Linked DNA regions of Salinivibrio kushneri. Each later gene encodes a partner of the first gene's protein in a complex. Links are inferred from orthologs where the notes say so. Each region holds a gene or a part of one and is shown on either strand. Other genes may lie near its edges.

Region 1 (3,622 bases):
TTGGGGCTCACCGTCAAAGTCACAGACCAAGAAAAAATCCAAACTTAATGCTTTGTCGGGAAAGTCAAAGTCTAACGATATAAAGGGGCTGACCGCTTTTGCAGTAATCCCAACTTCTTCGTTTAATTCTCTTAACAATGCGCGTTGCGGGGTTTCACTCCCTTCAATTTTTCCGCCAGGAAACTCCCACTTTCCCCCTTGATGGGCGTGAGCATGACGGCGAGTGATAAAGACTTTGTCTTGTGTCGGATTAACAATAATGCCAGCGGCAATACTTACCCGTTTCATGGCCTCTCCTGATAATAAAAAAAGGCCGATAAACGGCCTTTTTGATAACGCATGGTCAGGGCTTAGATTCTACCGTGACATTGCTTAAATTTCTTCCCTGATCCACAAGGACAAGGCTCATTACGACCGACTTTGCGACCATCACGCACCACGGTCTCGTTGCCACCCTGTTCGGCGCTGTCGCTATCATCAAACTGGTTATCGGCTTGCGCATGGTTAACTTGCTGCTTTTGCGCAGCCTGCTCAGCACGTGCTTTGCGCTCAGCTTCCATACGCTCAACGTCGTCCGGCTGTTGCACGCGGACACGGCTGAGCGTTGTCACCACATCGGTTTTCAGCGCTTCTAGCATCCCCTCAAACAGCTCAAACGATTCGCGCTTGTACTCTTGTTTCGGGTTCTTTTGTGCATAGCCACGTAAGTGAATACCTTGACGGAGGTGATCCATCGCCGCGAGGTGCTCTTTCCAAAGCGTATCCAAGGTTTGCAGCATCACCGCTTTTTCAAAGTTACGCAGGGTTTCTGCCCCTACCGCCTCTTCTTTGCCTTTATAAACCTCAATCAGAGCAGTCAGAATGCGCTCGCGCAGTAACTCTTCGTAGAGTTTGTCGTCTTCATCCAACCATTGCTGAATCGGCAGTTCGAGATCAAAATCCGCTTTAAGGCGCTTTTCAAGGCCAGCAATATCCCACATTTCTTCTAGTGATTGTGGTGGTATGTACTGGTTCACAATGTTATTGACCACATCCTCGCGGTTGTGCTCGATCATTTCGCTGATATCTTCAGAAACTAAGAGCGCATCACGTAGCTCGTACACCACTTTACGCTGGTCGTTGGCGACATCATCAAATTCGAGCAGTTGCTTACGAATATCAAAGTTACGCCCTTCCACTTTGCGTTGCGCGTTTTCAATGGCTTTGTTGACCCATGGGTGCTCAATGGCTTCGCCTTCCGCCATCCCTAATCGTTTCATCATGTTAGAGACTTTTTCTGAGGCGAAGATCCGCATCAAAGAGTCTTCCATCGACAAATAGAAACGGGTTGAACCTGGGTCACCTTGACGGCCGGCACGACCACGTAGCTGGTTATCGATACGACGTGATTCGTGACGTTCAGTACCAATAATATGTAAACCGCCGGCTTCAACGACCTGGTCATGAAGCTGCTGCCACTTCTCCTTCGCCGCTTCTACTTGCGCGTCGGTCGGGTTTTCGACATCACCCAGCACTTGTTTCCAGCTGCCACCCAACACGATATCGGTACCACGACCGGCCATGTTGGTAGCAATTGTCACCGCACCCGGGTAACCGGCTTGCTCAACAATATCCGCTTCATGGGCGTGGAATTTAGCATTAAGCACCTGGTGCTTGATGCCGTCTTTTTTCAGCGCATTGGACAGTAATTCAGATTTTTCAATCGACACCGTCCCGACCAACACCGGCTGACCGGCTTTAGAGCGTGTCTTGATGTCTTCCGCAATAGCGGCGAACTTTTCTTTTTCGGTCATGTAGACCTGATCGGCGTGATCTTTACGCACCATTGGCCGGTTGGTCGGGATAACCACGGTGTCTAGGCCATAAATAGACTGGAACTCAAACGCCTCGGTATCCGCGGTCCCTGTCATGCCTGAGAGTTTGTCATACAAACGGAAGAAGTTTTGGAAGGTGATCGAGGCCAGAGTTTGGTTCTCGTTTTGAATCTTCACCCCTTCTTTGGCTTCCACCGCCTGGTGTAAGCCTTCCGACCAACGACGTCCCGGCATGGTACGCCCAGTGTGCTCATCCACGATGATCACTTCATCGTCTTTAACGATGTAATCAACGTCGCGCTCAAACAAGACGTGCGCGCGTAATGCGGCATTAATATGATGAATCAGGCTGATATTGGCCGGAGAGTACAGGGTATCATCCTCTCCCATCAAGCCGTTTTTCTTGAGCAAGTCTTCGACAAACTCTTGCCCGTTTTCGGTCATGTACACTTGCTTGGCTTTCTCATCGACCGTGAAGTGGCCATCACCTTGATAATCTTCGGTATCTTCTTGCTCTTGCTGTTTCAAACTTGGGATCAAGGCATTGATACGCTGATACATCTCCGAGCTGTCTTCTGCTGGCCCAGAAATAATCAGAGGCGTACGCGCCTCATCAATGAGGATCGAGTCAACCTCATCGACAATCGAGAAATAGCGATCGCGTTGCACACGGTCTTCTGCGCGAAATGCCATGTTGTCACGCAAATAATCAAAACCGAATTCATTATTGGTACCGTAAAGTACATCACATGCGTAAGCCGCTTTCTTCGCTTCTGGTGGCATGTTAGGCACATTAACGCCAACCGTCATTCCTAAAAACTCAAACAGCGGACGGTTGGTTTCAGCATCACGTTCCGCCAAGTAATCATTCACCGTCACAATGTGAACCGATTTACCTGTCAGTGCGTTCAAATAAGAAGGTAGCGTCGCGGTCAGGGTTTTACCTTCACCGGTGCGCATTTCTGCAATTTGGCCATTGTGAAGCACAATACCGCCAACCATTTGCACGTCAAAGTGGCGTAGGCCAAACACACGTTTGGACGCTTCTCGTACAGTGGCAAAGGCTTCAGGAAGGAGGTCATCAAGCGCAGCCCCTTGGTCAAGGCGCTCGCGGAATTCAACGGTTTTTGCTTTTAACGCATCATCATTCAATGCTTCAAATTGGGGTTCGAGTTTGTTGATTTCATCAACAACTTTTCGCAGCCGACGCAAGGTGCGGTCATTACGGCTTCCGATAACTTTAGTCAGGACTTTCGATAACATGGCGTTGCCGGTACTCTTTTTAATGGTTTTCCCACATGGGCGGCCGCTACACAGCCTCTATGCTGGCGTGTTTCAGTTCAAACGCGGGTTGGCTTAAGCTCATCGATTCAACACTAGATGCCAAAACGCATCTTCTTTAAGTGGAGCCCAATTGGACAGAATTCAAGGGCGATAACGCCACTTCACAACGATTTCCACGTGACTGAATGTAAATGTGGTAGATGGCACGGAAAAAATACGCTGCCATCGCCTAACCCATGCGACACTTACCTGTGAATGGTTTGTTCACTCTCTGGTGATCACCTCAGGACATACCGATATATCAACCCGGTAGGCTACATGCCGAGGTGGAGCATGTATGATAAGGTAAATTACTTTCACATCCTATGACAAATCCCATACTCAAGGGATCAATTAGTGAAAATTAGACGCTGTGCGCCCGTTCAGGCACCGGATTGATGAGAAAAAAGGCAGTTATCGCGCGATGAGAGACCACCGTCCCCGCTCTACCCTGCACCTGCTGGAGAGCGACCCTAACAATATTG
Region 2 (3,232 bases), 140 kb from region 1 along the record:
TGCGGAAGCCCGCTGCGTTCAAGGCACGAATAGTAGACTCGCGACCTGGACCTGGACCTTTAACCATCACTTCGAGGTTTTTCAGGCCGTACTCTTTTGCCATTTCACCACAACGCTCTGCAGCAACCTGCGCAGCGTATGGAGTTGACTTACGAGAGCCACGGAAACCTGAACCACCGGCGGTCGCCCATGCTAGAGCGTTGCCTTGACGGTCAGAAATCGTCACGATTGTGTTATTGAAAGACGCATGAATGTGCGCGACGCCATCAGCGACTTGCTTGCGTACGCGTTTGCGTGCACGAGTTGCTTGTTTAGCCATAGTACTTATCTACCCCGATTATTTCTTGATCGGCTTGCGCGGACCCTTACGGGTACGAGCATTGGTCTTCGTACGCTGACCACGTAGTGGCAAGCTGCGACGATGACGAATACCGCGGTTACAACCAAGGTCCATAAGACGCTTGATGTTCATGGAAATTTCACGACGTAGATCGCCTTCTACGGTGTACTTAGCGACACCGTCACGCAATTGGTCGATCTGTTCTTCTGATAGTTCACTGATCTTAGTGCTTTCAGCAATACCTGCATCAGCTAAAATAGCTTGAGAGGTTGTTTTGCCGACGCCGTAAATCGCAGTCAATGCGATAACAGCATGCTTTTGATCAGGAATGTTAATGCCTGCTATACGGGCCACTATTCACTCCTAGTACTTTTCAAGTAGAACCGCTGCAGAGCCCGTCGAGGATACGCAGCGGCATAACCACTTCTTTTGCACATACAAAAGGTGGGCTGGCTAATGTAGCCAGCCTGACCTCATTTTGCAAGAAAAATATTCTGCTATTAGCCTTGGCGCTGCTTGTGCTTTGGCTCACTGCAGATCACACGAACGGTACCGTTACGCTTGATCACTTTACAGTTACGGCAGATTTTCTTAACGGAAGCACGAACTTTCATTGCTAAACTCCGTAAATAGACAACCTATTAGCGGCCGTAGCCTTTGAGGTTGGCTTTTTTCAACACGGACTCATATTGTTGAGACATCAAATGAGTCTGAACTTGAGCCATAAAGTCCATGATTACGACTACTACGATAAGTAGTGATGTACCACCAAAGTAGAAGTGGACATCCCACGCAATCATCATGAACTCGGGGATCAGACAGATAAAGGTAATATACATGGCACCTGCGAGGGTTAACCGAGTCATTACTTTATCAATGTATTTAGCAGTCTGCTCACCCGGGCGAATACCAGGTACGAACGCTCCTGACTTCTTCAAATTATCTGCTGTTTCTCGCGGGTTAAACACCAACGCTGTATAGAAAAAGCAGAAGAAGATAATCGCTGCCGCATAAAGTATTACGTACGCTGGTTGCCCCGGACTCAGTGCCAATGACACATCGGTTAGCCAGCTTGTTTGATCACCCTTACCAAACCAGTTAGCAAGCGTGCCAGGGAACAAAATAATACTTGATGCAAAAATCGCAGGGATAACGCCTGCCATGTTGATCTTAAGTGGCAGGTGCGTACTTTGCGCTGCAAAGACACGGCGACCTTGTTGCCGCTTAGCGTAGTTAACGACGATACGGCGTTGACCACGTTCCATAAAGACCACAAAGTAGACGACCGCCAATACGATCACTGCGATACCTAGCAAGAGAAGCGGAGACATGTCGCCTTGACGCGCTTGCTCTATTGTCTGTCCAATTGCGGGTGGCAGACCCGCGACAATCCCAGTGAAAATAATCAGCGAGATACCGTTACCTATACCACGTTCCGTAATTTGCTCACCTAACCACATTAAGAACATGGTACCTGTGACCAAACTGACGACCGCAGTAAAGTAAAATGCAGGACCTGGGTTAATCACCAGACCTGGCATCATACTCGGTAAACCAGTCGCGATTCCAATTGCTTGGAAAGTTGCCAACACCAGCGTGCCGTAGCGGGTATACTGACTTATCTTACGACGGCCAGATTCGCCCTCTTTTTTCAACTCCGCTAACGCGGGATGAACCACTGACAATAACTGAACAATAATCGACGCCGAAATATACGGCATAATGCCCAGTGCCAGTATCGAAGCACGCTCAAGGGCACCACCAGAGAACATGTTAACCAAGTCAATGATGGTCCCTTGTTGCTGTTCGAACAGATCGGCAAGTACAGCAGCGTCAATACCAGGAATTGGCACAAAAGAGCCGGCACGGAATACCAATAATGCCATTGCTACAAAAAGTAAGCGGCTTTTCAGCTCCGCGACTCCGCCTTTTGCACTACTGAAGTTTTGTCCTGGTTGTTTTGCCATCTGTACCTCGTCCTCGAGCTAAATTATTCCTCGATTTTACCGCCTGCAGCTTCGATTGCCGCTTTAGCGCCTTTAGTGACACGAACACCTTTAACAGTCACAGCGCGAGCGATTTCACCAGACAGTACGATTTTCGCCGTACGAGTGTCTTGTGCAACAACGTTCGCTGCTTTTAATGTTTCAAGGCTTACTACGTCACCTTCAACTTTTGCCAGCTCGCCGAGACGAACTTCAGCAGAAGTTAGGCCTTTACGCGAAGTAAAACCGAATTTTGGCAGACGCTGTTTCAAAGGCATTTGACCGCCTTCGAAACCTGGGCGTACTGAACCACCTGAACGTGATTTCTGACCTTTGTGACCACGGCCACCGGTTTTACCCAGGCCTGAACCAATACCACGGCCTACACGCTTCGCAGAAGGCTTTGAGCCTGCAGCCGGAGATAGAGTATTCAAACGCATGTGATTACTCCTCCACTTTAACCATGTAGTTGACTTTGTTGATCATACCGCGCACGCACGGTGTATCTTCAAGTTCAACAGTGTGGTTGATGCGACGTAGGCCCAAGCCACGCAGGGTCGCTTTGTGCTTCGGCAAGCGGCCGATAGCGCTACGAGTCTGAGTTACTTTAATTGTCTTAGCCATGTCGTATTACCCCAGAATTTCGTTGACAGGCATGCCACGTTTCGCAGCTACCATCTCTGGAGACTTCGTACCACCCAGACCATCGATCGTTGCACGAACGATGTTGATTGGGTTGGTCGAACCGTATGCTTTCGCCAGAACGTCTTGAACGCCTGCTACTTCAAGCACGGCACGCATCGCACCACCGGCGATGATACCTGTACCTTCTGATGCTGGCTGCATGTACACTTTTGAACCAGTGTGGCGGCCTTTAACAGCGTGGTGCAGAGTACCGTCTTTCAGC

What was found.
Region 2: the proteins of secA (region 1) and secY are in contact, whole or in part, in a crystal structure (PDB 3DIN), measured with the Thermotoga maritima proteins. The link is inferred for Salinivibrio kushneri from one-to-one orthologs. Residues at the interface, in WP_004082002.1 of Thermotoga maritima: Glu261, Ala262, Arg263, Lys300, Ala301, Arg302, Thr303, Ile304, Ile305, Leu323, Tyr324, Asp325, Pro326, Val329, Ser330, Tyr333, Ile336, Lys340, Phe345, Val349, Glu363, Phe364, Tyr374, Ser375, Gly376, Gly377, Glu393, Ile395, Thr482, Ser483; in WP_004081795.1 of Thermotoga maritima: Glu108, Gly109, Glu110, Glu111, Ala236, Glu237, Arg238, Arg239, Ile240, Thr241, Ile242, Gln243, Tyr244, Ala245, Arg246, Arg247, Val248, Thr249, Gly250, Arg251, Arg252, Val253, Tyr254, Gly256, Ala257, Ser258, Thr259, Tyr260, Leu261, Pro262.

Annotation. Positions count from the first base shown.
Region 1 is NZ_CP114588.1:395,634-399,255, reverse strand. Bases 151-3,450 are described here. They hold secA (preprotein translocase subunit SecA), read right to left. Parts: upstream 3,078-3,450; coding sequence 351-3,077; downstream 151-350. Other genes in these bases: mutT (8-oxo-dGTP diphosphatase MutT), read right to left, coding at 151-288. In the rest of the region: more of mutT, read right to left, coding at 1-150; N8M53_RS02000 (DUF721 domain-containing protein), read left to right, coding at 3,562-3,622. UniProt on the Escherichia coli protein: Required for protein export, interacts with the SecYEG preprotein conducting channel.
Region 2 is NZ_CP114588.1:259,944-263,175, reverse strand. What follows is about bases 145-3,054. They hold secY (preprotein translocase subunit SecY), read right to left. Parts: upstream 2,308-3,054; coding sequence 982-2,307; downstream 145-981. Other genes in these bases: rpsE (30S ribosomal protein S5), read right to left, coding at 2,956-3,054; rpmD (50S ribosomal protein L30), read right to left, coding at 2,770-2,949; rplO (50S ribosomal protein L15), read right to left, coding at 2,331-2,765; rpmJ (50S ribosomal protein L36), read right to left, coding at 841-954; rpsM (30S ribosomal protein S13), read right to left, coding at 338-694. Also shown: more of rpsK, read right to left, coding at 1-144; more of rpsE, read right to left, coding at 3,055-3,232. UniProt on the Escherichia coli protein: The central subunit of the protein translocation channel SecYEG. Consists of two halves formed by TMs 1-5 and 6-10.